Regions from separate parts of the Paenibacillus sp. SAF-068 genome, predicted to be linked through region 4. Evidence: riboswitches for the same ligand, from Rfam matches in the RefSeq annotation. Region 4 holds a riboswitch; each other region holds the start of a gene.
The links. Region 4 has a riboswitch for cyclic di-AMP ahead of ACTHPG_RS05485 (C40 family peptidase). Riboswitches for the same ligand answer to the same signal wherever they lie in the genome.
Positions count from the first base shown of each region.

Region 1: another riboswitch for cyclic di-AMP. It lies ahead of ACTHPG_RS02440 (hypothetical protein); the one in region 4 lies ahead of ACTHPG_RS05485 (C40 family peptidase).
Region 2: another riboswitch for cyclic di-AMP. It lies ahead of ACTHPG_RS11845 (3D domain-containing protein); the one in region 4 lies ahead of ACTHPG_RS05485 (C40 family peptidase).
Region 3: another riboswitch for cyclic di-AMP. It lies ahead of ACTHPG_RS27815 (C40 family peptidase); the one in region 4 lies ahead of ACTHPG_RS05485 (C40 family peptidase).

Region 1 covers NZ_JBQCJX010000001.1:582,948-590,377, reverse strand. The annotation lists gene ACTHPG_RS02460 (zinc ribbon domain-containing protein) at 93-338, opposite strand; gene ACTHPG_RS02455 (organic hydroperoxide resistance protein) at 551-970, opposite strand; gene ACTHPG_RS02450 (Nramp family divalent metal transporter) at 1,356-2,651, shown strand; gene ACTHPG_RS02445 (HAD family hydrolase) at 2,740-3,423, opposite strand; gene ACTHPG_RS02440 (hypothetical protein) at 3,551-3,949, opposite strand; cyclic di-AMP (ydaO/yuaA leader) riboswitch at 4,065-4,240, opposite strand; gene ACTHPG_RS02435 (glutathione peroxidase) at 4,610-5,089, shown strand; tRNA gene ACTHPG_RS02430 (tRNA-Leu) at 5,240-5,322, opposite strand; gene ACTHPG_RS02425 (urease accessory protein UreF) at 5,767-6,468, shown strand; gene ACTHPG_RS02420 (XRE family transcriptional regulator) at 6,725-6,934, shown strand; gene ACTHPG_RS02415 (hypothetical protein) at 6,961-7,430, shown strand, end outside.
Region 2 covers NZ_JBQCJX010000001.1:2,750,535-2,757,964, reverse strand. The annotation lists gene ACTHPG_RS11860 (M20 family metallopeptidase) at 256-1,431, opposite strand; gene ACTHPG_RS11855 (ABC transporter substrate-binding protein/permease) at 1,615-3,078, shown strand; gene ACTHPG_RS11850 (amino acid ABC transporter ATP-binding protein) at 3,065-3,787, shown strand; cyclic di-AMP (ydaO/yuaA leader) riboswitch at 4,004-4,200, shown strand; gene ACTHPG_RS11845 (3D domain-containing protein) at 4,203-4,874, shown strand; gene ACTHPG_RS11840 (polysaccharide deacetylase family protein) at 4,976-5,767, opposite strand; gene ACTHPG_RS11835 (hypothetical protein) at 5,922-6,254, shown strand; gene ACTHPG_RS11830 (PspA/IM30 family protein) at 6,376-7,047, shown strand; gene ACTHPG_RS11825 (DUF350 domain-containing protein) at 7,143-7,430, shown strand, end outside.
Region 3 covers NZ_JBQCJX010000012.1:17,268-24,697, reverse strand. The annotation lists gene ACTHPG_RS27835 (transglycosylase domain-containing protein) at 1-1,437, shown strand, start outside; gene ACTHPG_RS27830 (YwhD family protein) at 1,634-2,137, opposite strand; gene ACTHPG_RS27825 (M1 family metallopeptidase) at 2,239-4,230, shown strand; gene ACTHPG_RS27820 (hypothetical protein) at 4,241-5,092, shown strand; cyclic di-AMP (ydaO/yuaA leader) riboswitch at 5,338-5,475, shown strand; gene ACTHPG_RS27815 (C40 family peptidase) at 5,479-5,949, shown strand; gene ACTHPG_RS27810 (GNAT family N-acetyltransferase) at 6,305-6,799, shown strand; gene ACTHPG_RS27805 (c-type cytochrome) at 6,951-7,310, shown strand; gene rbsK (ribokinase) at 7,385-7,430, opposite strand, start outside.
Region 4 covers NZ_JBQCJX010000001.1:1,218,829-1,226,258, forward strand. The annotation lists gene ACTHPG_RS05465 (xanthine phosphoribosyltransferase) at 1-2, shown strand, start outside; gene ACTHPG_RS05470 (hypothetical protein) at 100-429, shown strand; gene ACTHPG_RS05475 (hypothetical protein) at 549-767, shown strand; gene ACTHPG_RS05480 (carboxymuconolactone decarboxylase family protein) at 911-1,240, shown strand; gene ACTHPG_RS05485 (C40 family peptidase) at 1,339-1,803, opposite strand; cyclic di-AMP (ydaO/yuaA leader) riboswitch at 1,809-1,940, opposite strand; gene pelA (pectate lyase) at 2,359-3,321, shown strand; tRNA gene ACTHPG_RS05495 (tRNA-Leu) at 3,492-3,576, shown strand; gene ACTHPG_RS05500 (carbohydrate-binding protein) at 3,639-5,333, opposite strand; gene ACTHPG_RS05505 (divergent polysaccharide deacetylase family protein) at 5,750-6,595, shown strand; gene ACTHPG_RS05510 (N-acetylmuramoyl-L-alanine amidase family protein) at 6,570-7,355, opposite strand.

The sequences.
Region 1 (7,430 bases), 640 kb from region 4:
ACCTGTTTAATTCAAATTTGGTTCATGCAATGACACTACTCAGTACTAAGTTATATTAAAGAAAATTCAGTTCAATGTCAACTCGCGCATGTCTACCCGCCAAACAGAATATCCAGAATTGTCCCTACCTGCCCTTGTTTTTTACCTTTCAAAACATCCGGATCAAATACTTCAACATAGCCGCAGGAAGCACAGGTCACGAACAGGTAGTGGTTATGTTGTATATCAAACATCTTGCTCAGGCCAGCTCCTGACATGGAAATTTCCTTAATGTTACAATCCGTGCCCCTGCATTTCGTACATACAAATCGGCGCTCGATCATCTCTTCAATACTCATCTTCGTTCCCCCTTTATGGAATGTGTAGCATGAAGTGGGAGTGCAAGTATGTAAAATAGTACGCGATCCGGCATCTAATCTCCTGCATCATGTCCTTATATTATAATCAACAACAAAACCCTGCCGATTGCCAGCAGGGCTTTGTAATCGAACATCAGGTATTAGCAATACCCCTGCTCTATATGTTCCCCTTTACTTGCGGGAGTCGAATCTTAGACTACGTTCAATACAACATCAATGTTACCACGTGTCGCTTTGGAATACGGACAGAAATCATGTGCCTTGCGCGCCAGATCTTCTGCTTGACTGTGATCGACACCAGGCATACTCACGTCCAGGCGAACAGATAATTGGAAACCGTCATCCGCAGGGTCTTTACCAATGGATACGTTACTTGTAACGACCACATTCTCCAATTTTACACCTGCTTTACGTGCTACATTGGCAAGTGCACTTTCATAACATGCTCCATATCCAGCGGCGAAGAGCTGTTCAGGGTTGGTACCTTCACCACCGGAACCACCAAGCTCTTTGGGCATTTTCAGATCATGTTTGAGTACGCCATCCGAAGAAGTCACCGAACCTGTACGTCCACCTTTAACTGTCGCTACTGCTGTATATAAAGCTTCCATTTAGAATCTCTCCCTTATCCATATAGTTTTTAACTGCCTTGCTTTCAATTTAAACTTCTGGCTCATTTTGAAACGCAAGTTGTATCTTTATCAGCTTTTACAACTTTATTATTTTCATGCATTTTAACACCATGGCTGTATTTTTCCTGAGGTTGGGTAATATACGAAGGGGCTTTTACGAATTAGAACCGAAATTTTGTGTTAATACATAAAAGTTGCACTAGACAAAAATTATTGAAGGAGTACAATGTAACAATAAACATAAAAATTTAGATATATCATGCGCGGTTTGTCCCGCATCAATATTCCAAAGTCAGGTGATTATCGTATGAGTAAAAAAAATCCGTTCAACGCTCCTTCAAGAGAATCATTGTCTACTGCAGGCATGGCCCCTTCCCTTGGAGAAGCGCATAGCTCCATGAAAGTTCCGCAGAATGCTGCATGGTGGAAAAAATTTCTCGCCTTCGTTGGCCCAGGATACCTCGTTGCCGTAGGTTACATGGACCCTGGCAACTGGGCAACAGATATCGCAGGCGGCTCGCAGTTCGGGTATACCTTGTTATCCGTCATCCTGCTCTCGAACCTGATGGCCGTTGTACTTCAATCGTTGGCTGGAAAACTCGGCATCGTCACTGGACGGGATCTGGCTCAAGCCTGTCGTGAACGCTTCAGCATGCCTGTTGTCATGATGTTATGGATTCTGTGCGAACTTGCCATTGCAGCTACCGATCTGGCTGAGGTCATCGGTTCTGCCATCGCGTTAAAGCTGTTATTCAACATCCCCATGTTGTACGGTGTTATCATCACCGCAGTTGATGTACTTCTGATTCTGGTGCTGCAAAATAAAGGCTTCCGCGCCCTGGAAACTCTCGTTATTGTGCTGATGGCGACCATTGCCCTCTGCTTCGGGATTGACCTGTTCCTGGCAAAACCGGATATGGGCGGTGTTCTCCATGGTTTTGTCCCAAATGTGGAGATCCTGCAGAACCCTGCCATGCTCTATATTGCCATTGGTATTATAGGAGCAACCGTGATGCCGCATAATCTGTATCTGCATTCTTCCATTGTGCAGACGCGTCAGATCGAACAGACACCACAGGGCAAAAAAGAAGCGATTCGTTATTCGACCATGGACTCTACAATCGCGCTGACACTCGCCTTGTTCATCAATGCGGCCATCCTGATTGTATCCGCTGCTGTATTCCATAGTGCCGGCATGACACAGGTTGCCGAGATCGCAGATGCCTACCATCTGCTGACACCTCTATTGGGTACAACGGTTGCAAGTATCCTGTTCGGTGTGGCGTTGTTAGCATCAGGTCAGAATTCTACCCTTACAGGGACACTCGCTGGACAGATTGTGATGGAAGGCTTCCTGAACATTCGAATTCCAGCTTGGCTGCGCCGACTGGTCACACGTCTGATCGCCATCATCCCGGCGGTAATTGTCACAGCGATTGCAGGAGAACACGGCACAGAAGAACTGCTCATTTTGAGCCAGGTTGTGCTGTCGCTTCAATTGCCTTTTGCGGTAATTCCCCTGGTGATGTTCACGAGTGACAAAAAAAGCATGGGGGCATTCGCCAACAAATTGTGGCTCAACATCATTTCATGGGTCATTGCCTCGATTATCGTGGTGCTGAATATCTATCTGATCATTCAAACGATCCGGTTATTCTAATCACGTTCTTATTGATAAAATACTAAAAAGGCTGATCAACTCCGGTATTCGATACCAGATTGATCAGCCTTCTTTTATTAATAATCACCTAATCCTGATTCGGCACCAGTAACGGCAGGAGTTGATCCAATGAATCAACAGTCCAATCCGCACGTTCGTCCTCCGATCGGTCTGGCTGGAATCTTCCGTAACCTTGCATAATTCGAATCGTACGCATGCCCAGCTTCCGAGCAGGTATAATATCGTTATCGATCCGATCCCCGACCATGACGGCTTCCTCTGGCGTACATCCTGCCTGTTTCAGGGCCACCGCGTATAACTCCGGATCTGGCTTGGACACCCCTTCTTCAGCCGAGCAGGCCAGAACATCAACATACTTCCGCAGTCCGTAACTCTCCAGTCTCTCTTCCGTTCCGGGACTCTGATTGGCAATAATGCCAATGCGATAATACCGTGACAACTGCTGGAGAACGGAATCCGCTGAAGGAAAAGGACGTTCAAGATCTTTTTGAAACTTCAGCTTGTCCTGAATCTGTTTCTGGTGTCCCTCGTCGTCAACGAATGTGCGAATCGCCACTCTCATAGGCCATTGCTCATAACTTTGGTAACAGTTCGCGAACAGTTCGCGTACCGCCTCAATCTTTACCGGATACCCCAAAGCACAGGCTTCGCGGACGAACTGTCCGATAATATCATCAACCGGCTCCCATTCATCCACCAGCGTATCTCCAACATCAAAAAACAACCACTTTAATCCACCTACATCCGGCACGCCAATTCCTCCTTGTAAGCATAAAAAAGAAGACTCACCATCTTGCATGAGTCTCCTCAAATTTCCGTTTATCGATACATTCAATTATAACAGGCACCTTACACCTGAGCAATCACAAGCTATGGCATTAACCATTGAGGAGAAAGCCGACTTCCCCATTGAGTGAATATACAATCCGGTCTGCGCCCATGCCCCGATAGATGCCCTTTGGATGACTCTGTTCCGTAATGACGCACAGGGATTTCGATGTCCATGAACGGCAGATCTGTAAATAACGGCAAGTCAGGTTCAGGCTGTTCTCAAAAATAAACACGTTGCCCACGCTGCCCTGCGGCAAAAACCATTTTTGAGCTGCAGCCGTATTCATGCGAATGACATGCTCTACCCCGATTCTACGGAGTCTGCGCTCTTCCCCTGCACTGTTGGTTAGAACGGCAAACGGCATTTTTTTGTACATCAGCAATTTGATAAATTTGCGTCCTGCTTCATTTGGAGCAGTCACTAAGATCATCTCAGTATCCATCATTCGTTCCTCCCTTGGCGTGAAAAGACAACAAAAAAGAAGCGTGGGGGACCAAGGCCTCCCGAACGCTTCTTAAAGAATCCATGGCGAAAACACCATGAACCAGCGTACGGCTTGTTGCCTCTCCCTTTAACGCTTACGAGGTTAGCTGACGGATTCGGGCGCGAGAGTCGCCCTATTTCCGGCTGTCACCGGAAAATTCACCCCATGAATGCCTACTGTCCTGGACAGCGCATTCTGTTGGTTCCCCCGTTTCCCACTCATGACTGAATGGAAACTCAGCGATTAAAACATCGTTCGTATATCTTAAGATCAGATCGAGCGATATTATCGTTTGTTTCGTTTTTCAGGTACAATTTAGTTTAAATTGAAATTACGTTATGAATCATACACCCGTACCATGACGGTGTAAAGTCCGTACAGATCACCGAATCGACAGATTTTCGCCAATACCGATCCATAATAACGCTTACAACATGGTTATACTCTATCCATCTCTTCAAGGCTATCTAATTCTCACTCTGACGAAAGTCACTTCGCATTTCATTCACGTATTCTGCACAACTTGCCCGTTTTGGTTCTTTTAACACCATATTAGTTTTGCATTATTTAATTGCATCCAATATAATAAGAGGTATCAGATGATATCATGGAGGCGATTAGATGACAGTTTACGAATACAAAGTCAATACCCTTCGGGGCCAAGAAGTTGAAATGTCCGACTACCGTGATAAAGTGTTACTGATTGTAAATACCGCAAGCTCATGCGGACTTACCCCTCAGTTCAAAGGTCTGCAAGAACTGCAAGACAAGTTCCAAGATGCCCCGTTTGAAGTCCTTGGTTTTCCAAGCAACCAATTTGCACAGGAAAAAGGTTCTTCCGACGATATCGCCGAGTTCTGTCAGATGAATTATGGCGTAAGCTTCCCGATGTTTGAGAAAATTGATGTGAATGGCTCAAGCGCTCACCCTCTCTTCCAGCACCTTAGCAAAGAAGCACCAGGCCTGCTTGGCTCCAAAGCAATCAAATGGAATTTCACCAAATTCCTTGTGGATCAGAACGGACAGGTAATTAAGCGTTATGCTCCGAAAACAACACCTGACAAGATTGAAGAAGATATCAAGAATTTGCTGCAAAAATAGTACATTGGCCACCCGTGCCGGAAGGTAGAGCACCATTACCCCCGGGAATGGATGGCCTTTTTTCTCACCCCTGGATACCCGACTGTTCGAAAAGACACAAAAAAAGAAGCTCTCCATTAAAGGAAAGCTTCTTCTTCATCGTTCATATGATGCGGTCGAGAGGACTCGAACCTCCACGGGCATACGCCCACTACCCCCTCAAGATAGCGTGTCTGCCATTCCACCACGACCGCATGTCGTAAATAATCGGCAACAGAATTGATTATACCGGGTTCAGAAATAAAAGTAAAGTATTTTTTAAACCTTCTTTTTCAGCCAGGCATTTTCCTCAAAAAACGCATATTCTCGTCATGTTTATCCATGAACTGCATATCCTTAGATTTGATCCCCTCTTTTCCGGCTAGAGCCGATCTTGTTGATTCATTAATATGTAGTCCTTCCTTATATATAGTCCTCCCTGCACTTCGCCACACAAATAACACAATAGGTTATATAAAATGACATAAATATTAAATATCAGAATCTATTCATTAAATTCAACAGATACTATTGACAAAAAGCGGACATTTATGGGATGATAACTATCATATAATTCGGATTTTCAAACATAAAGTTAACAAAAAGGAATATAAATGTCATTTAAAATGACATTTAACGAACACAGGAGGCGAATGATTGTGAACCGTGGGAATAAGCTGCTCGATTATGTCAAACTGCTTGATTCCTCTATTCAGGTTGGAGGGTTTACCCATTCCTTCGGCATGGATATCCATATCAGGGAGGGTACCATTCGTAATGCTGAAGATCTCGAATCATTCATGCGTTGTCAGTTGCATCCCAGCATTGTTCGTCTTGAAGGCATGGCCATCAAAGGCATCTATACCGCAGCAGATCACAAGGATACATGGCGGATAGCTCTGATCGATAAACTGGTCCACGTTCAGCGAACTCCTGGAGATCTCAGAGAACAAGCTGCCGCCATGGGAAAACGATTGATCAGACTGGCACGCGCTCTGCACCCCTGGATTGATTTCAGCCAGCTCGAACAGATCTTCGCCAAATATGATTCGGTTGGCTGCCTCTCCACTGTTCACGCCTGGATTAACCATCACCTCGACATCCCGGTCGAGGAAGCGGTCCTTGGTTACCTGCATTCAGCCATGAATGCCTGCATAACCGAAGCCTCCAAAGTCATTCCCCTGAACAACGATATAACCAAAGATCTGATGGTACGCCTGGCCTCAGATCTGGAGAATGAATGGAATACCGTATGCGCCTCGGCTGCGGATGGACTGGTACAACCAACCTCGATGTCCATGAAATCATTTTTCCCCAGTTTCCATATGCTTGGAGCTGGACTTCATGCCTACAGAGCCTAATCCTCTTCCTTCTCCCCTTCATTCAGACAAACACAAAAACACGCGGCAACCTCCTTGCCGTCGTGTTTTTTGTCGTTTTATTTGTTTATTTAACGTATTTACGCCATTTAACATCACAAAATACACTTTTTTCCGTCTTTTTTAATTGTTAGATGACGGATTTACGTATATAATAAAATACACAGCTCGCATCTCTATATATTTTACACGAAGAAATGGCGACTGAATACTACATTCTAACCAGGGGTGAACCCTTTTGAACAAGAACAAGAAAAAACCAGTGACCCCGTTCGGATGGGCCATCAAACGACGGCTAACCGAACTTCAAGTGGACCAGAAGACCTTTTGCGAACAGCATGGCATCCCACCCTACCGTTTATCCAATCTCATTCACGGCACGCGTAAAGCCACCCGATTCAGACACCTGGTTGCTGACATTTTGGATATTCCAGATGAACTGAGATAAAATTTCTGCCAAGGAGGGCCCCATCCATGAGACATGTTACATCCGATCTGGAGAGGCTATCGTTCCAGTCCATTCGTCACCAACTCATCATCGTTGATCACCATTGGGTTATCCACAGTTGTAACCGCGCATGGCAACAGGGACTCGGCCAATCATTACTCAACCCGGAAGCGAGCAGTAATCATACACATTACCTGCATCTGACGGAAGCCTGGGCAATACGAAGCAAGAACGCACACACGGCACTTGTCGCACAGAATTTGAAAGAACGCGGAGTACCTTTTCATCGAAATCATACATATGACATCTGCGTGCATGCGGCATGCAACGAAGAGCGGTGGTTTCGCGTGGAACTCACCCCTCTGTCTCATGCGAATTCAATTTTGGATATCGATCTCGCTCTGATTGCACACATGGATATTACCGAACAGAAAAAGACAGAACGCCAATTAAAAAAGGCCCTGTCTGACGTGCGCACATTGCGCGGACTCCTGCC
Region 2 (7,430 bases), 1.5 Mb from region 4:
TTATAGAGGTTGTTCATAAGCCCACTTTTACTGAAAACTGGTCGAACTTATAGTTATATTTACCAAGTTAGCCAGCAAATGAACCACATTCCTGTAATGAAAATGAATAATTTTCATTGTTTTCACAAGGTTTCTTTCACAGCATCTCCAGCTTCTTGCTGAATATACGCACATGTCAATAAAGAAAAAGGTACCCTGAACAGCTTGAAATCGAAGTCTGTCAGGGTACCGCTATATAACAAGTTGAAGTGGATCTTAGCGAATCGCTTGCTCAAACTCGGTACGGATGGTTTGTTGCAACTCTGGCCGACTCAGGACGTCATAAGCTGTTGCAGCAAGTGCTTTTGCTCCCAAAATCATGCCATCCAGCGCGCGTTCCTGAAGCGCAAGATCACGGAAACCTATGGAGTGCAGGGTATGAACCTCATCCACAACACGAATATAAGGGTGAATTGCAGGGCATTTCAGGGAAACGTTACCGATGTCCATGGAGCCATGATCGTTACCACTTACAATCTCTTCCTGCGGGATGCCGAGTTCCATGAGATTTTGACTGAATGCGGCTGAGAATGCTTCATTGGTAACCATCTCGTCATACGACGTTTCATAATTGGATGTCACAAGCTTGCAACCTGTCTGCAGAGCAGAGCCCTCAGCGATTTGAATCACACGTTCTGTGAGGATATTTAGTTCTTTGCGGGTTGCTGCACGTACATAAAATTGAGCAGAAGCATAGTCAGGAATGATGTTTGCTGCCTGACCGCCGTTGTTGATTACCCCATGGATCCGAACGGTGCTTTTCACTTGTTGCCGGAAAGCATTAATTCCGTTGAAGGTTTGAATGACTGCATCAAGTGCGTTGATGCCTTCATGCGGGCTTGCAGCAGCATGTGAAGAGCGGCCATGGAATTCAAATTGCACAGCATCGATAGCCAGCGAGCTGCCTGACTTTTCGTAGGCATAATACGGATGTGCCATAAGGGCAATATCACAGTCATCGAACAGGCCTGCTTCTGCCATTGGTACTTTGGCACCACGTGTCTCTTCTGCGGGTGTACCAAATACTTTAATCGTTCCACCTACTTCATCCAGAATGGATTTCAGCCCAACAGCAGCTCCGAGACTCATCATGCAGATCAGATGGTGACCACAAGCGTGACCGATCTCCAGCAAGGCATCATATTCGCACAATAATGCAACAGTAGGGCCGGGTTTGGCAGCGGAATACGTGCCGATAAAGGCTGTCTCCAGTCCAAGGATTGGAGCCTCTACAGTGAAACCGTGGTAGACCAGTTCTTCTTTCAAACGGGCAGAAGCGAGATACTCTTCATTTCCCAGTTCGGGGTTGGCACCGATATATGATGAAATGGCTTTAAAACGGGAAGCATATTGATCAATAACCGTCAGAATTTGTGATTTGTTAGATGTCATTAGTGAACTCCTTATGCAAAAATGAAAATAATTCATTAATTATATCATGTTTGCTTTATTTTTTCAGAAACAAGTCAACATTTGTAATGTCAAAATGCATTGCATAATCATGCATTGTACTTTATAATGACTCAGTCATCAACATGAGAAGCATACAACGTATTGTAAGGGGAGAGAACAAGGTTGAAATTGATAAGTCGTTACACCATGATGCTGTTGACCTTTGTCGTTCTGCTGACGACTGCCGTTCCTGTGGCACTTGCAAGTGGATCTACAGATAATTCAAGCAGTAAAAAGCTGGTGCTCGGTACAAGTGCCGATTTTGCACCCTATGAATTCCATAAAGTAATTAATGGCAAAGATGAAATCGTTGGTTTTGATATTGAGATTGCCAAAGAGATTGCCAAAGATCTTGGCGCTGAGCTTGTAATTGAGGATATGGGCTTCGACGGCCTGCTGCCTGCATTGCAGAGCGGGCGTGTCGATCTGGTCGTTTCAGGCATGACGCCGACGGATGATCGGAAGAAAAGTATCGACTTTTCTGACACCTATTATAAATCAAAACAAGTCATTATGGTTCGCAATGTGGATAAAGACAAGTATCCAACCATGGCAGAACTCGAAAATGCAAAGATTGGCGTGCAGAAAGGTTCAATTCAGGAAACGATCGGCCAGAAGATTCCGGGAGCGAAACTTACTGCGCTTGATAAAATCTCGGATATCGTGCTTCAACTGCAAACGAAACGTATTGACGCGGCAATCGTTGAGGATACCGTAGCAGCCGGTTATTTGGATGATATCATTGGACTTGCTGCTGCTGTCCCGGACGAAGAGCAAGCAGAAGCTGCAATCGGGATTCGTAAAGGTAATACCGAGCTGCTAGCTGCAGTAAATGGAACGCTTGAGCGCTTGAAAAGTGAAGATAAAATCAACCAGATGGTGACGGATGCCAGTCTCCTGATGGCGGATAAAGCGAACAAATCACAAAATATTTTCCAAGTATTCTGGGAGTACAAAAGTTTCTATGCAACAGGTGTAGGCTACACCCTTTTATTGTCTGCACTTGGGGTTATCTTCGGGGTTATTATCGGGTTGATCATCTGTTTGTTCCGACTGCATGATGTTGCGATTCTGCGTTGGATCGGTACAGCTTATGTTGAAGTCATCCGTGGCACACCGATGTTGGTGCAACTGATGATTATTTACTACGGTTTTTCCCTGAGCTTTGGTATTAACTTCACTGCTCTTCAGGCAGGTATCATTACACTCTCAATCAATAGTGGTGCCTATCTGGCAGAGATTTTCCGTGCAGGTATTCAAGGTGTGGATCGTGGTCAGTTGGAGGCAGCACGTTCATTGGGTATGGGAAGAGGCGCGGCGATGCGTTATATCATCTTGCCACAAGCCTTCAAAGCTGTCTTACCAGCGATCGGTAATGAATTCATAACCATCATCAAAGAATCCTCCATTATCTCCGTAATCGGTATGGTGGACATTATGTATCAGGCCAGTGTTGTCAAAAACATTACGTACCAAGGCTTGAGTCCATTTTTGATTGCAGCGGCCATTTATTTTGTAATGACATTCATTTTGTCCAAGCTGCTGGGACGACTGGAAAGGAAGTTGAGTGCAAGTGATAGACGTTAGACAATTACACAAATCTTATGGAAATAACAATGTGCTTAAGGGCATTAACGTGACGATTGGCAAAGGTGAGGTTGTCGTAGTTATTGGTCCTTCCGGTTCGGGAAAAAGTACATTCTTGCGTTGTCTGAACCTGTTGGAACAGCCTACCTCGGGTGAGATTGATTTTGAAGGCGTGTCAATCACCGATCCGAAGCACAACATCAACGCAACTCGTGAGAAAATGGGCATGGTGTTTCAGCATTTCAACCTGTTCCCACACAAAACGGTAGAGCAAAACATTACAATTGCTCCAATTAAAGTGAAGAAACAATCCACTCAGGAAGCGGAGAAAATTGCTGCTGATCTGCTTAACACTGTGGGCTTGTACGATAAAAAAGATGCATTCCCGAATCAGCTGTCCGGCGGACAGAAGCAACGGATCGCCATTGCCAGAGCATTGGCCATGCAACCGCATGTGATGCTGTTTGACGAGCCTACCTCGGCGCTGGACCCTGAGATGGTCGGCGAAGTACTGGATGTCATGAAGCGTCTTGCAGAAGGCGGGATGACCATGGTCATCGTAACACATGAGATGGGCTTTGCACGTGAAGTGGGAGACCGTATCCTGTTCATGGATGGCGGGGTTATTGTGGAAGAGGGAACACCTGATGAGGTGTTTGGAGCACCGAAAAATTCACGTACACGTGATTTTCTTGCAAAAGTACTCTAAATGAAATGATCGATAGCGTTACTGACTTCGAGTCGGTGGCGCTATTTTTTTATGAAATAATAACATACAGGATTCGAAAAAGTAACTATTCTGTTACCAATTATAAAGGAATCATAATGCCCAACTTTTCTAAAGGTTGCTGTATTCTTACATAAGCTTACATGCTAGAACCATTTGGTAAGAATTACTACAAGTTCAGGTTACAAAATTGTGATATATTGAACACTGCCGAAACTTCCGGACAGGGAGTGCGGGGGATGTAACGATGCAGAATGTGCAGGGGGAAGATCTACAGCACACTGCTTGGGGTGAATTAGGGGTACATATCGTTTCAACTGTAATGATGAACCTATAGGGTGGGCTCCTCATCCGAATCCGACAACTAACTTCGCAGGCACAATGAGGGAGGAAGACCATGATTAACAAGAAACGTATAGCCAAAACAGCAGTAGCATTAATGACAACAGCAATGCTCATTCAAGCCGTTCCGGCTCACGCCGATTCAGTTCATGTGGCCAAAGAGGGGGATACCTTCTACACCTTATCGAAACAATACGGAGTAGCAATCAACACGTTAGTTAAAGCAAACAATGACATCTCGCCTTACAATATTTATGGTGGTTTGAAAATTACAATTCCCGGTAAGGCAAACCATGTAGCTGCCGCGGCGGCGGAAAGCAAGGCCCAAGCCAAAACGGTTACGACAGCAAGCTTGGACGTGAACACAGATAACAAAGTGGTTCAAGCCTGGGGTAAAACATTTGATTACAGCAAAGCTGTGAACGTGAAAGCAACGGCATACTCTGCAGATCCGTCTGAAAATGGAGGATGGGGTGCTGTCGATTATTTCGGGAATGACCTTGAACTGGGTACGATTGCAGTTGATCCAAGTGTGATTCCACTTGGAACCAAAGTACTGGTAACTGGTCACAGCCATCCAGGATTGCCAAAACAGGCTTTTGTAGCCACGGCACGTGATGTGGGCGGTGCAATCAAGGGGCACCGGATTGATATCTTCATCCCGGGTAGCAAGCAATCTGTAAGCACATTCGGTTTTCAGGATATTGAGCTGTACATTCTGAAATAGAAAGTAAATTATAATTAAAAGAATTCAAACAGGGTGTCTGCCAGTCGCTAACTTGCGATTGAACAGCACCCTTTTATATTCTTATTTATAATACGGTCAGCCTAATCTTTGGCCTTTGGCAATCCCAGCATTTCGTCCAAGGTGACCAGTTCATACCCCCGATTACGCAATTCCTCAATAATCTCTGGCAAAGCCTCAATCGTGCCGTTTAGATTAGATCCTACACCGCCTCCTGCATGTTGCAGAACGATGGAGCCAGGTTTGACGGCAGACAGGATGTTATCTTTCACCTCTGTCTTAGAAAGGCCTTTCCAGTCCAGTGAGTCTACGTTCCAGTTCACAATGCTATAGTGTTGTCTGGCAGCCCAACGCAGCTGTTCCTCATTAATGTCTCCATAAGGCGGACGAATCATCTTGGGAGTATATCCCGCCAGACGTCGAATTATATCCCCGGTATGTAAAATTTGTTTGCGAAAGGCATTCATCGACAGCTTACTGAATTCCGGATGATTGTAGCTGTGATTGCCGACCATATGCCCTTCCTTAACGATGCGTTTCACCAGATCGGGATGCTTCTCAGCACGACTACCTACGATAAAGAATGTAGCTCTGACATTGTATTTCTTCAATACATCAAGTACCTGTGGAGTAAACCGTGGATCAGGTACATCATCAAAAGTCAGTGCAACTTTCTTTGTTGAAGGACCATTGGTTTTGAACGTATCGGCATATTTTTGACGTAATTGTCCCAATGTCAGTTGTTCTTCTTCCCCGGAATCTGAACCGGATACCGATTCACCTGGAGGGCTTGAAGAATCCCGAGATGAAACCGGTGCATGATATCCTCCGAAGAAAATAACGATAACCATCAGCATGATGAGGCGTATGCGCATAATATCAGCCTCCTTTTCCAAAATAACGTTCTCCTTGGTATGCCCGAGGTCTCCAATAAATATGCGTAGTGTGAGAAGTTTCATTGTTGATTCATCCCATGAAGGCCATAATTCCTCCATATATATCATATAGAAAAGGGTAGGTGGATAGGATATGAGTACATATGATTTGAAGTCCATACGTTTACAGGTGATTGAAGCAGGCGAGGATAAGGTTTTTCTTGTTACCGGAGGGAAGGCGCATATTGGTGCTGTGGCCACGTTCTATGTAGATCATGAGCGCGTAAGCGGAACGACGGTACATATTCCGGGTCATAAGGAACAGGAGTTGTGTGAGCGGCTAGCCCGAAAGGCGGCTTTACAGCTGAAAGTAACAGTCACGGTAATCATGGGTATCCATTTTGATTCGATCACGCGGATGCAGATTGATGAAATCGTGCAGACTGCAGAGAGGCTGATGGAGGATCATCTGAGCAAGGGGAAATGATCTTCTTAATATAAAGAGCAATCGCAAGTTTTGATTTTATTTGCTAAAATTGAAACGAGTTGCAGATTGTTACGTATGTATGTTTATATACGATGTAATATTGACTAGGAGGAATAACATAATGTCCATTTTTAAACGTTTGCGTGATTTAACCATGTCTAACATCAACGCCATTATTGACAAGGCGGAAGATCCAATCAAGATGACGGACCAATATATCCGTGACATGCAAGAGGATCTGGAAGATGCGGAGAAAGCAGTAGCTCAACAGATCGCGATTGAGAAGAAATTTAAGCAGCTATTCGAAGAGCAGGAAGCTCTTGTGAAGAAACGTGAAGAACAGGCGCATACAGCGGCACGAGCTCAGAATCTGGATTTGGCCCGCAGGGCTTTGGAAGAGAAAAAAACAGCTGAAGAGAAGATGGCTGAGTACAAAACCAGCTATGATCAAAACAAGGCTTCAGCAGATAACCTGCGCGGCAAGCTCGACGAGATGCGTAAGCAATTGACTCAAATGAAGAACAAACGCGAAACACTGGTAGCCCGCTACAATGCAGCAAAAGCTCAAACGGAAATCAACAAAGCGTTAAATGGGTTTGGCTCTGATACTGCAAGTGCTGGAATGAAGCGTATGGAAGAGAAAATGATGCAGATGGAAGCACAGGCGGAAGCAAGCAATGAAATGTCATCCAAAGGCAAGTCTTTGGATGAAGAGTTCGAGAAGTTGGGTAAAGATCAGGCTGTTGAAGATGAACTCGCAGCATTGATGAAACAGTACGATAATAAGAATTAATACCTTGTAAGTCAGCAGGGTTGACCAGCGGAGGAGAAGAGCATTTCTCCTTCGCTTTTAAATGCGGTTCATGTTGATATGTGGGGGCTGTGTAAATGGATTTAAATATTTTGGCGATGCTGGTCTGGACAGTATCTGGTTCGGTTTTGCTGTTTGTTTTGATGTATGTCGACTCACTGTTCACGAAATATAAGGATTTTGCTGAAGTTAAGGCTGGCAATATGGCCGTTACTACACGTATGGTGATGAAATTATTTGCACAAGGGTATGTACTGGCTACGTCCATTTCTACGGCTGGTCACCTTGGTGAAGCATTATTGGTCTCCGTTGTATCCTTTATCATTTTGTTGATTCTGGAGAGTGTTGTACACTTTATGATTCGC
Region 3 (7,430 bases), on a different contig from region 4:
ACCTACTATTCACCCTATAACCATATGAAAAATGCCAAAGACCGGCAGAAGATTGTGCTGAATGCGATGGCTGATATCGGCAAGATTACCCAAACCGAAGCAGATAAAGCTTATGAGCAAATGCTTGCATTCAAACCGGAAAGCGAACGTAAAACGGTGGAAAGTGCTCCGTATTTCCGCGACTATATCCGTAATCTGGCCATCAAAGAACTGGGAATCAGTGAAGCGATGCTGGATCATGGGGGATTGAATATCTACACCACTCTGGATCTGCGTGTACAAAAAGCTGCTGAAGACGCCATAGCGAAGGGTATGGATGCCAAAAGTGAGCTGGAGACAGCTCTGGTGTCCATCGACCCTCGGACGGGCTACATTAAAGCCATGGTGGGCGGCAAGAATTACCGCACCAACCAGATTAACCATGTACTGGCGACCACACGCCAGCCAGGTTCGGCGTTTAAACCCATTATGTATCTGGCAGCCCTGGAGTCCAAGCAGCTTACCAGTGCATCCATGTTCAACAGTGAACCTACCCTGTTTCATTATGATAATGACCGCAAAACCTATAAACCTGGCAATTTCGGAGACAAGTATCTGGGTGAAATTGATCTTAGGCAGGCGATCGCCGCTTCAGACAATATCTACGCAGTGAACACCATTATGCAGATCGGTCCTGAGCAAGTGGTGAGTATGGCGAAAAGCCTCGGCATTACAAGCAACCTGAGCGCCGTGCCCTCTCTTGCACTGGGAACCTCACCCGTTAGCCCGCTGGAGATGGCGTCTGCCTTTTCCGTCATTGCTGCTGGTGGACAACGGACGCCACCTGTCGCCATTCTGCAAGTGACGGATGCAGCAGGACGCGTACTCTATGAGTCGCCTCAAACCAAAGCTGAGACCGTAGTGGAGCCTGCGGCAGCTTATGTACTAACGCGTTTGATGGAAAGTGTGTTTGAAAATGGGGGAACGGGTAACCGGGTATCAGCCGCGATCAAACGTCCGGTCGCCGGAAAGACAGGCACGACCAATACGGATGCCTGGCTCGTTGGATTCACACCGGAGCTCTCTACCGCCGTATGGGTTGGGTACGACCAAGGCAAAGCCATCTCGACTTCGGATGGCCGCCGGGCTGCACCAATCTTTGCCCAGTTCACAGAGCAAGCACTTGCGAGTGTACCACCCAAAATTTTCACCGTGCCTGATCATGTCGTAAGTGTCTATATCGACCCGGAATCCGGCAAGCTGGCAGGCAACGGTTGTAAAGAGAAACGGCTGGAAGTTTTTATTGATGGCACTGAACCGACAGAGGTGTGTCATGGCACGACGGATGATTCGGATTCTGGAGAGGATGAGAAGGCCCGTCGGGTACAGAATCAACAAGGCATACAGGAAGAGAAACATTCCTGGTGGGGTGATTTCAAACGTTGGTGGGTAGAATGACGCAAATGCACGATGACTTAATTGCGTCACCCATGACCACTTTGTATATTGAGCGTTTGGAAATTCACTCCGGATGAAAACTCATAATTATTCAGGTTAATGAATATGGTTAATGCAAAAGCAAAAGAACCCCAAACCGAACTTTCCGGTCAAGGGGCCTTTTGCTTTTTTTATATATTTTGTTGAATGTTCTGCCTTAGGCGAGTGCTTCTTTCAATTCATCTGGAGAAGCGTTCCACCATTCTTCGTTATGCGAGATCAGCAGCGTTTTGAGAGCAGCCTTATCTTCAGGCCCCAGCTCATCCAGCATGAAACGGCGCTTCATGGCATAATCCATGCGATTCACATGTTCAGCCAGCAGTTTCCATCCACGTCTTGCTTCTGTATCGATCCACATCTCACATGCCGTTGCTCCACCATACAGTTGCCCCTGCTCCGTGCGATCCACAGCTACCCACACCAGCCATACCTGGCGTCCGTTGGGTACATCCTCACGATTCGTCGAGAACTTGATATTGCGCTCCACTTTACTCTTCGCATGCATCGCACCAATATCAATTTTGGCTTCGCCATTATCAATAATGACCGGAGAAAGGTTATTCAGATCAATGGAGCCTGCACCGAAGCCTTTATGTTTGCTTTTTGCACTAACGATATTCAAGGCAATCTGTTTTTTGCCGTTTTGCTCGTTTTGGTCCATGTTTATAGCCTCCAAGGGTTGATACAAATATTTTAACTAATAATTGGCCCATTGCAAACATATACATGCTGTAGATGCTTGTCAACGGGAGGTATTTATCGATGATTCCACGACGCGCCAAGAGCTGGCTCACCGCATCCCTGGCCCTGTGTGTGCTGGCCGGAGGGATATGGATCACTCTGGGTTATACTCACTCAACTCATTCCGAATTGCCAACACTTGCCCCGGAATCGGGCAAGCCCAAGGCAAAAGCCCCAACGCCAGCACCTCCAGAAAGTGTACAGACCCCCACTGCCGAAGTGTACAGCAACCGTGTTGTGGAATATCACATGGATGTAAAACTGGTCGAAGGGAACGTACTGGAAGGAACTCAGACGATTACCTGGACACACCCAGGTAAAAAAACCGTCAGCGAACTTTACCTTCATATGTATCCCAACGCCTTCTCTTCTGCTGACACCACCTTTATGAAGGAATCCGGTGGAAAACTTCGGGGTGATGTCATGCCTACCAATGGTTATGGCTCGATGAACATTACCGAAATGAAAACGGAGGACGGGCTCTCTCTGCTGCACCGGATGCAGTATGTGCAACCAGATGACGGAAACATCAAGGACACCACACTCATTAAAGTACGCTTGCCCAAACCCGTCAAAGGCGGGGAAAGCATTACAATCCATACCCGATTTGTGGTGAATCTGCCGAAAATTTTCGCCCGGATGGGAACTGCCGATGATTTTGTCATGGCAGGTCAATGGTTCCCCAAATTAAGTGCATATGAGCCTGTGGGCAGACGCGGACGGACAACGGAGGGCTGGAATCTGCATCAATACCATGGCAATTCAGAGTTTTACGCCGACTTCGGTATATATAGTGTGCGTATTCGGGTGCCTGAAACATACAAAGTTGCTGCTACCGGATTTCCGACACAACAAGCTGTGGTGAAGAACGGAGAAAAGGTCTATCAATTCTATGCTGATGATGTGCATGATTTCGCCTGGGCAGCTTCACCGGATTTTGTCTACGCCGAGGAACCCTTTTCTGCACCCAATGTGCCCGGTGTACGAATCAAGTTATATCTGGATCCTGCTCATCAGGATTTGAAAGAACGTTATTTCTACGCCGCTAAAGCCGCACTAGCCAATTATAGCAAATGGTTTGGCCCATATCCTTACGCTACCTTATCCATCGTTGTTCCACCCAAAGCGGGGAACGGTGCTGGAGGTATGGAATACCCTACGCTGGTTACAGCCTTTGGAGCCGATGATACTACTCCAGGTTATGACCTGGAACGTACCGTAGTCCATGAGATCGGACACCAGTATTTCTATGGCATGGTTGCCAGCAACGAATTCGAGGAAGCCTGGCTGGATGAGGGATTCACCTCTTATGCAGAAGACAAATTAATGGAGCAGGAATACGGGTTGATTCCGAATCTGCCGGTACAATCAGGCCTGATTACGTCTCCTTCGTCTTTGACACAGGAATCCTGGAAGTTCGATTCACAGAATGAGTATGCTGCCAATGTTTACACACGCGGCAAGCTTGTATTGCTGGGTATTGAACATCAAGTCGGCACAAAAAAGATGGAACGCATTCTCTCTACCTATGTGAAGAAGTACCGCTTCAAACATCCCACTTCGGCTGATTTTCAGAACGTTGTGGAACAAGTGACCCGCACTTCCTGGTCTGATTATTTTGATCAATACGTCTATGGTAACGGGATGGCTGACTTTGCTGTAGAGAAGATTCGTGTTACGCCTGTACAGAAAGACGGCCAAACATTGTACGAGTCATCCGTGACGATCGCAAAAAAAGGTAGTGATTACAACGCGGTTCCTGTTCGAATTGCTTTTGAAGACGGACACACCCTCACCAAGCAATGGGATGGCAAAGAAGATCGCATTACTTATAAATTAACGCACACATCCCCCGTAACCTGGGCCATGACCGATCCCCTGTACACGATCGTGCTGGAGAACCGCCATATGAACAATTTCCTGAAATCCGGACTGGATGAGCAGACGAAGTCCCGCTGGAGCATGAGTGTAACCAAACTAATAGAAGCCATATTCGGAGGTCTGTCATGGTGAGGTGGAAACGGTGAAAGCGAAAATACGTGAAGGCTGGTTTCTCGTCCGTCAGCATATGTTCATTGCGTCACTCTTATTTCTTTATCAACTCATTTGGGGATATTTCTTCTATCGAATCGTACAATCGGCGGTCATCCCACTTCTCCTGCGCTATCCAGATCCTGATGCCGGGGAGCTGAGTACACTTTTGTTCAAAATGGAAAGCCAACTTAACCTGTCTACCCATCCGGAGGTTCATCGTTATCTATGGATCCTGGGGGGCATGCTGCTAATTCGCATGTTGATCAGCCCCCTCATTCAGGCCGGACTGCTCTACTCCCTTCAGCACTTTAATTCTACAGAGGAGCGTATCCCATTCGTCCGCGGAATCAAAATTCTGTGGAAACCGATGCTGCTGCTCCACACCATACGTACATTATTGATACTTCTGCCCGCCTATTGGCTCATACCGAAGCTCTACTCGATCCTCATGGATGGATTCCATTCCCTTCAATTACTTGTGCCTGGTATACCTTATGTTGCTGCCTGGATTGTATATGGTTGGGTGATCCACCATGCCCTGCTCTACATGCAGTTCGGTGTCTCGGCACCTGAAGGAGAAGGCGGGGCTCACGGTACTCTCATGGCACTCTGGATTGCACTGCGTCATCTCTTCGCCGTAATCGGCATTGCACTCCTGCTGGGCGGAATTCATCTGCTCGTCTTCGGGGCATTCACTTCAGCATCATGGTTATTAACGGGGCTTACCGGACTTATACTACAACAGACGTATCCACTAGCCAGATGTTTATTGAGTCTGTGGAAAATATGCAGCCATTTCCGATTATGGCAGTCCAAAATAGCCAAAGGTGAGAGCAGATAGTTTAAAAATTGTTACCATCACATGTTAAACTCATGGCCTAATATGTACTTATAAATAGGCAAACCTCAACCTTTTCCCGTCAAAGGTCGAGGTTTTTTTTGCTAATTTTTTTGCTAAACGTTGCCAAAGCCGCACTCCTCTGTTACAATAATCGCAGTGAGTTTTTAGTAACAACTTTGTAATCTTTACATTCATATTTGTAACTACTTAAAATTAAATCGTCATTTCTTGATTTCGCAGGTGCATAACTAGCATAGCCAAATTCCTGGCACCTGGGAAGCGGGGGAACCAGTTATGGGTGAATTGATCTTGCTACAGAGGGATCATAGGGGACCTTCAACCGAATCCTTAAGCTAACCTCGCAGGCGTTGGAAGGGGAATATCTCTTGTTCAAGAAGAAATTAACCGCAGCTGTACTTAGCATCACATTCGCATTATCGCTTGGTGCAGGTAGCGCATTCGCAGATTCAAAAATGGATAAAGTAATTGATTCAGCAATGGGAACTACATACAAAAGTGGGGGAACAACGCTTAACGGCTTTGACTGCTCCGGATTTACACGGTATGTATTCGACAAATTGGGGATTGATTTGGCACGCCAATCGAGTTCCCAATTCGACATGGGTGATTCCGTATCCCGCATGGAAATGAGAGCTGGCGATCTGGTATTCTTTAATACTACAGGTAAAGGCGTATCACATGTAGGAATCTTTGTAGGGGATGGAAAGTTCGCACACTCCTCTTCTTCCAAAGGCGTTACGATCAGTGCATTGAGTGAAAGTTATTGGGCCAATCGTTATGTTGGCGCTAAACGGATTATGAGCACGGACGCGTATGAATCACTGGCCCTTGACTAGGGACAAGCTGAGCAACATGATACTGTAACCATGAACCATACTGGAACGAAACAAGAAGCATAACAGAACCGCCCGGTACATTCTCCGCAGGAATGTATCCGGCGGTTTTTTTGTGCTTCCATCCTGATTCATGTTGCAAGTTACACTCGGGGTATATCCTGCCACATTAACAGGTTCATTTTGCGTTCGTTCGTCCGTGCCCTTATGATGTTTTTACCCACCCTGTTATAATATAAACGGAATTACCGGAACTTTTGTTTCATATTTTTTCTGGTAAAGGGAAACTTGCCAAATCAATATCTCTTTTGTAGAGTGAACTAAGAGTTCTGTGTCAAGGAAAGGAGCATGCAGACGTATGAAGGAAGCCCCTGTGACGTTTCATGTTGTACCGATGCAAGAAGAACATGCGGAGCTCATCTGCAGTTGGCAGTATGATCCGCCTTACAATATCTATAGCTGGCTCCCCTGGGAGCAGATGAAAGCGCTGGAAGTGGAATTCGGAGATGCACAACTGCGGCAGGAGCAATATGCGATCGTCCTGGATCAGAATGATCGTATAAGTGGATTTGCTCAATACTTCCCACTTCAAGGGGTAACCCGGATTGGCCTCGGGATGCATCCAGAGCTTTGCGGACAGGGTCAAGGGACAGCCTTTGTCACGGCCATTGTACAGGAAGCTATTCGCCGAAATCCCACGAATGAGATTGATCTGGAAGTGCTCACTTGGAACACTCGTGCCATTCAAGTCTATCTGAAGAGTGGATTTGTCACGCAGGATACATACGAACGACAGACTCCGAGCGGCTTGATGCCCTTCCACTGCATGGTCTATGAAGGGCCACGTGGTTAGAATCTATTGCAAAAAAAACAACTTCTGCCCCTTGTTATGTGATTAGTTCAAAAAATTCCCACAAAATGCTATGATGTCAGTACAGGTTCCGTTATAATGATATGGATAGTTTCAGGTTAGATGATCTTTCATTCTGGAGGGGACATAAGGGATGCACAAATGGATCATGAGCGGAGTATTTTTTGCAGCATGCGCTTTAGCTATTGTTTTAATGTTTACGCTTCCAGGGAAAGAAGAAGTGGCTGAAGAAGCCAAGCCAACCATGCCGGAAGTAACTTTGGATGCCGGACAGGCTGAAGCACTGGTCAAAGCCAATTGTATCTCCTGTCACGGGGATCAGCTTCAGGGCGGTGTAGGACCTGCTCTAGCAAACATCGGCAGCCAGGATGATCTGGAGAAGATCTACACTACGATTGTCAAAGGTAAAGGTGGCGGTATGCCTTCCTTCAAGGGCAAACTGCAGGATGAAGAGATTGCCAATATCGCCATGTGGCTATCAGAGAAGAAATAATCTCTGCACACGTGTAACAAAGAGGCCCTTAATCCCCTTTTGGGAAAATAAGAGCCTCTTTGTTATGCTATTGATTAGGCCTCTGCCGCATGCTCGGCCAGAAAGGCCTCAACTTCATGT
Region 4 (7,430 bases):
GACATTTTAAAGGAATAGGGCCTATTTTTTGAACTATGCCTTTGCATGACCGCGGATTTCATTTATAATGGGGTTATGTTAGGGAGAGGAGGCAACACCATGGGGAACCAACCGGCAACAGAACAATTCTTTAATGATAAGCTGGCGGAATCGAAAGTTCATTTTGAACGTGCCCTGGATTGTAAACATACGGAATTCGATGACCTTTATCCCTATATGATTGAACATCCTCAATTTTTCTGGTACAAACGCTACGTTGCCTGGTCAGAATTACTGACGATTGTAGGCTTATGCGAAGAGTTGTCCTTCTCTTGGAAAGAACAATTTACACCGCATCAAGTGGAGTACCTTGAAGAACGTGTGATGTCCGCCAAAGTGCTTGATTTTTGGTTCGAGAAGAACGACAGCAAAGAGCACGCGCAGCGGTAACTTTCAGTCGGGACATAATTTCGAATGACATGACAGTCCAATACAGTCACGTGAGACCTAAATGACTTTTCATTTAGGTCTCTTTTTGTAAATAAATTTGGAATATAGGAGCCATGCGCATGATTAGTGATACAGAATTGGACGCCCTGCGTCTGTCAGGTGAGAAAGTCAGAGTAGTACGGGACGAGCTGGAATCGAACGATGTAACCGGAATTGTTGTTGCCTGGGATGGGGAGCAAGTACTTATCCGTCGTCAGAATCGACGTGTCGTCAAGTTGGATCGTGGTTACCGATATCAGTTGTTCAGCGAACCGCGCCAGAGCCCACTTGGTGAGTAAAAGCCTAGCACTATGGCTGAACCATGAGACGTTTAATTGTTTGGAATTACCATGATTACTTGGCATAATTGACTCACTCAGGAGAGAAGATAGGTACAGTGAGGAAGAACTGTAACTATAGCCGAGAGGGTGTGCTGCAAGCCATGACATTGATGAATGATAAAGTTCATGCCTACAAGGATCAGATTGGAGCATTAAGCGATGTGCTGCCAGGTGTGGTCAAGTCGTATCATGAGTTTACGGGAGAATGTTTTCAACCTGGTGTGATTGATGCCAAGACAAAACAGCTGATTGCGCTCGGCATTGGATTGTTCGCCAACAATGAGGTATGTACCTTCTACCATGTAGAAGAAGCCCGTGCCAAGGGTGCTACTGATCAGGAGATCATGGAGACCGTTGCCGTGGCCGGAGCTGTAGGAGGCGGACATGCCCTGTCTCAGGGCGCGATGCGAGTACAGAAGGCGCTGCATTAAGTGCACATGGGGGTAGTCCAAGGACTGTTCGCATAAATGGGAAGCAAACAAAAGAGGAGGTTCCGGGTTAATCCGGAGCCTCCTCTTATTAATTTTGCCTACATTTTACCCAACATTTTATCATACATAAACTGTCCAGTTACCCGACGTGCTGTCACGTAACGATCATTGAAGTAAGGGTTGGTCATTTTAGTGATGCTGACACCTTTGCTGCTGGAGGCGTGAGCAAATTGTCCGCCGCCGATATATACACCTGTATGTGAAATGCCTTTGCCCGTCGTATTGAAGAACACCAGATCACCTGTACGAATGTTGCTTTTCGATACAGGAGTACCTGCTTTGGCTTGCTGCTGGGAAGTACGTGGCAATTCAATACTATATTTGTTGAAGAGATATCTCATAAAACCAGAACAATCGAAGCCGGCTACAGTCGTGCCACCCCATTTGTAAGGTATACCTGTCATGTTGTTCACTACGGAGTTGATACTGCTAGCCTCTGTGCTTGTTGCCCCGGATGTAAATAGTACAGCTGCTCCAAAAATGGAGATAATCAGTTTTTTCAAAATCAATGTTCTCCCTTCGATGCCTACGGAGTTAGCTAAGGGTTCGGTAGAAGGTTCCCTATATTTCCTATGTATAAGAATAATTCACCCAAAATGGTTCCCCCGTTTTCAAACATGAAACTCGGCAAATGAATAATTAAGTTTTTGTAACTATTTGAAACTATATTGCATAAATGCGTAATTGTCAAACCCATTTAAAGCCCTTCTTAGTGCCCCAATGTTATCGGAATTACGGTTTTTATATGCAAGAAGCGATTAAGTTTGGGTATCATTCATGACAAAAACGTCATTATTGATTCGTTTAGAACGAATTTGGATAAATAAATAGGTTTGTCATGAGTTGAAAGAACTATTCCGTTATGTAGAATTAAAGAGATTATATTGATTAAGTTGCATATATTGACAAAAATATATTTTTTGCATATTATCTCAGTATCCAAACCACATATTGGATGAAAATAGATCTATTTTGTTATACATCTAAATTAGGGAGGTTAGGAACTGGCCTTATAGGCAAGGTTGAATTCTGGGTTTTATCAAAATGAACATGGGAGAGTGTTACATTTGAAAGCGAAGAAAATAATTACTTTTGTTCTGGCATGCACGATGGTATTCTCAACAGTTGGAATGGCAGTTCTTCCTGTAGGGACGGTATCTGCTGCGGATGCATCGGGTACAACAGCGAGTATTTCTGATATTTTGAAGAACCAGCTGCCGAATGGAGGTTGGAGAAAAGATTATAAACAAACCAGCGGAGAGTGGGCGAAGTCCACGATAGACAATAAGGCTACATACTCAGAAATTAGAAGATTGGCGAAAGAATTTAAAAAGACAAATGATCCTCGTTACTCCGCAGCTGCAATCAAAGGAATTAACTTTTTGATCAATATGCAGTATTCGAACGGCGGATGGCCACAAGTCTATCAAAGCTCCGGATATCACAAACATATCACTTACAATGATGATGCCATGATCAACGTAATGTACATGCTGGATGAAGTAGCAACGCGTAAAGGCGATTTCTCATTTATCGACAGCACACTTGCCAATCGAAGTAAAAATTCAGTTGCTAAGGGCGTAGATGCGATCCTGAATACACAGGTCATTTCAGGCGGTAAGCTGACAGCATGGGGACAACAACATGACTCCAGTTCCCTTAAACCGGCAAGCGCAAGAATCTATGAAGTACCATCGCTGACAGCTGGAGAGAGTGTAACGATTGTTAAATTTCTCAAAACGAGACCTGCCAACGCGAAAATTACCGCATCCATTAAAGGAGCAGAGCAATGGTTTAACAAGGTGAAAATTACGGGTTACAGGTATGAAAGAGCAAATGGAGATAGCAAAATTATCGCTGACTCCAAAGCGGCACCGATTTGGGCACGCTTCTATGAGATCGGAACGGATAAACCCATCTTTATTGGTCGTGATGGGGTAGTCAAATACAAATTAAGTGATATTGATAAAGAAAGAAGAGGCGGTTACGCATGGTATGGCAACTGGCCTTCCAAGCTGTAATTTGTATGATCCCTTCGTTTTAACGAACCAAACAATGAGCTGTTAAAGGTAAATCCCGAATCGACATAAATGTCTGGTTCGGGATTTTATGTTATTATTTTCAGTGTTGACATGATAGATTCCGCATGATATATTATTTCTTGTCGCCGAGATTAAAGAAGATACAATATGCGGTCGTGGCGGAATTGGCAGACGCGCACGGTTCAGGTCCGTGTGGGCTAACCCCCCGTGGAGGTTCGAGTCCTCTCGACCGCATCTAATAAAAAGACGCCTCAAGCTAACGCTTGAGGCGTTTTTTTTGTTTGCATTTTTGATATTTATTGTGCTGCGGTAACATTAATGCTGTCAACATTCGGTCCTTCTGTTCCCGTCGTAACAACTTTCAAGGTATTGGTCCCCGTGTTCATGGGGACCTGAATTGTTTTTTCAATCCATGTGGACCAGCTTCCCGTTGCCGGAAAGGGCTCGTTGCTGATGACTTTGGTTCCGTTAACAAAAATGTCGAGGTTACGGGTTCCGCTTTCCAGCGCATAACGAAACTTTACGTTTTTGGTGCCTGTAATCGTGTTGTTAATAGCGTTCCATTGAATGGCTGAACCAGTCATTGCATTGAAGTTGACATACCCGGAACCAGTGTAACCAGGATAGATCGTTTCAATGGCAGCTTCCGTAAGTGTCGTTCCGGTCTCTGCTTCATACGTAGTGCCACTGCCTGTATTTCCGCCGTTATTCCCGCCAGTAATATTGGCAACAAATGTTGTTACGCTCTGAGCCGGGAGTTGTGCCGTAAAGGCTCCATTGGATACGGTAAGCGAGGCCCCGCTTGCCAGGTTGCGACTGCTGTCCGTAACCCATGAGGACACCGTGGAGGCATTACCATTCTGCAGAACGAATTTTTGGCTTGTGGCTGAAGTTCCACGGTTAATTGCTACGACAACGACCTTGTTATCCCCTTTGTAGGCAGAAACAAATGTGTTTGTATCCGGGTTTTTGGTTGCATCCACTCTGAGATAGCCAGGACGTACAAATTTGGAGAAGTGGGCCATGTTATACCCGCGTTTGCTTATAGTACCGTCCTCTTTCATCGGACCATACTGTCTGCGGATGTACCACCACACATAAGCTTGGAAATCACCTTCTACCATGGCATTGTGCATGTGATAGGAAACGTCCAGTGCTTCAGGCCAGCGGTCTGCTGAATTGTTATCACTGTTCGGAACGTATACCTCAGTCATCCACAGTTCTTTACCAGCTCCTTTTTGCTTAAAGAGAGGGTACGCAAAATTCGAAATCTGGGTTCCGTACGTGTGTGCTCCCAGAATGTCCATGTTGGCAAGGGCCTGCGGATCATTCAGGATTGGGTCGGATATGTTCTTTAAGTATTGGAAGGATTCAGGCGCCATGACTTTGGTACCTTGAATGGAACCGGCATTTTCCTTCATGAATCGAAGGATCTCTTGTGGAGTCCACCAGGTCCAGTCATGGGCATAATCCGGTTCATTCTGCACAGAAATGGCATACAGATCTACACCGTTATTTTTCATGTAGGTTACAAAGTCGTTCAGATGTTGCGCATATGCGGCATATTTGTCGTATTTCAGACGTTTGGCATTTGTATCCCCATTACGGTTGAATGTTTCAACCATGCTACTTGGAGGATTCCACGGGGATGCGAATACGATCGCCCCCTTTTCAATAGCCCGTTTGGCTGTGGCAACTTCACGATACCAGTTATTGGAATCGGGATCGACGTAGATTCTGAGAATTGAAAAGCCTAACTGATTCTGGTCGTTACCGAAAGCAGTTTCACGTTGAGCAGGCGTCAGATCACCAATCCAGGCAGGGAGGTTAATGCCACCAAAGCCCTTGATCAGTTGTTTTTCCGAGGACAAATTAATGTTGGCATCACTTGCCGCCGAAACTTGTGTAGGACTTAACATGAGGGGCAGAGCTGTTAAACAGGCCAATAAAACATTGATCGTTTTTTTGAATTTGAATTTCACTATTTTCATCCTCCTCAATAATGGTAAATGGTTACATGGAGAAACCGCGACCAGGGATAACAATAAGAAGAGCTGATAGTCTGGTATTTATTTCATGTAAACCCTTTCAAAACCTCCTTTCGCAAATCATAGGAAAGAAATAAAAAAAGTATTAACGTCTTTCATTTGTTGATTCTACTAAATAATGTCTACCTTGAAAACCTGACAAATTACAGTATTTTTTCTAATTAATCTCTTTTTTATGCGGTTCAATGACAGTTCTTGTGTGAATGTAAAGGTGAAAACGAGGGGATGATGGCGTTGTTGCCTCAAGATGCAGGTCTCCAGCGGCGGGAGGGGGCTTGTTATAAAGGAAGGCTTTGGCTTACATATTACTCCCTTCATTATCAAACAATGAGATCACAGAAACTTACGGGGAGGGAATCATGATGAAGGAAAAGAGAAGACATTATCGATTCATTGCAGGTTGCATGGCATTGTTGATTGTGGTTTGTGCAGGCATAACGGCAGGAGGGCCAATAGCTGCAGCTTCAGACTCCTCATCGAATCACAAACGGTTAGGGATTATCATCGATGATGTTGGTAATGACATGAAGGGTACGTCAGAGATTCTGGCGATGCCAGTTAAATTAACGGTAGCGGTCATGCCTTTTTTGCAGACAACGAAGAAAGATGCAATAGCTGCACACGAAAAAGGGATGGATGTGATTGTGCACATGCCCATGGAACCTAAAAAAGGAAGACCTGAATGGCTGGGCCCGGGTGCCATCACATCCAATCTGACAGACGAAGAAGTCCGCTCACGCGTGGAGAAAGCGATTGATGATGTACCCTACGCGATTGGCATGAACAATCATATGGGTTCCAAAATTACTTCGGACAAACGTATCATGTCAATTGTGCTCGATGTATGCAAAGAGCGGGGCCTCTTCTTTGTCGATAGCCGTACGAACTTTCGCTCCGTGGTGGGGGAACTTGCCATATCCAAGAATATGCCGCCTGTAGGTAATGACATTTTCCTGGATGATCAAAACTCCAAGCAACACATTCGCAAGCAAATGGATCTGGCAGCTCAGCGATCCATCGACAAGAATATATGTGTTGTCATTGGTCATGTCGGACATACGGGGTTGAACACCTCCGCAGTGATTCGTGAATCCGTCTCCCGTCTGCAGGGGCAGGTTGAGTTTGTAGGAATCGGTGATCTGGTTCGAGATGTGTGGCAATGGCAGTCTGGGTCTGCTCCTACACTACCGACAGATAATAAATAATGCCGCTCGCAATAGACTCTGCGATTCGTTTTTGCTCAACGGGATCACTCATTCTTGCTCGATCTTCGGCATTGCTCAAAAATCCGGTTTCGACAATGACAGCAGGTTGCTTCACGTAATTCAATAAATAAAAGGGCTTGCCCCACACGACCCCGTGCTCCGTTCCGAACAATTGGTTCATGGCGTCCTGAATGGATTGGGCCAGCAAATAACTCCTGCCTTCCTTCTGGTGCAATACCACCGGGCCATGTGAAGCTGATCGGGGACTCCAGTTCGCATGGATGCTGACTACGATATCTGTACTTACTTCTTCGCTAAGGCTCTTGCGTTGGGCAAGATCCCTAGTATGACGGGAGCGGCTGTTCAGCCAGCGGTTCTCATCACTAAGTGCATAATCACCAAGTCGATTGATGATCACGGCATACCCTTTGCTGCGAAGCAGGAGATAGACCTTTTGGCTAATGGCCAGGTTGATATCTTTTTCCAGAACACCTTGGGCTGACGTACCACCATCAATACCGCCATGGCCGACATCGAGCAGGATCACGGGTGCTGCAAAGGCATGATGACTTGAACGGTAAGCATCACCATCGGTCACCGGCAACATGGATGGACTGTTCTGGGACGGGGTGGAATGATCTGAACTTTGGGATACGGCAAAATCAAAATGGGCTGCTTTTCTATAAGCAACATGGGGCAGCATGGGAAGGCAATGGAAGCTGATCAGCAAGGCTAACGAAGCGGTCAGCAGCTTATACATGGGATACACAACCCTTCATGAAATAGGTATCGGATGCAGATTCATGGCTGTATGGATACCTTTGGCATTAGACTG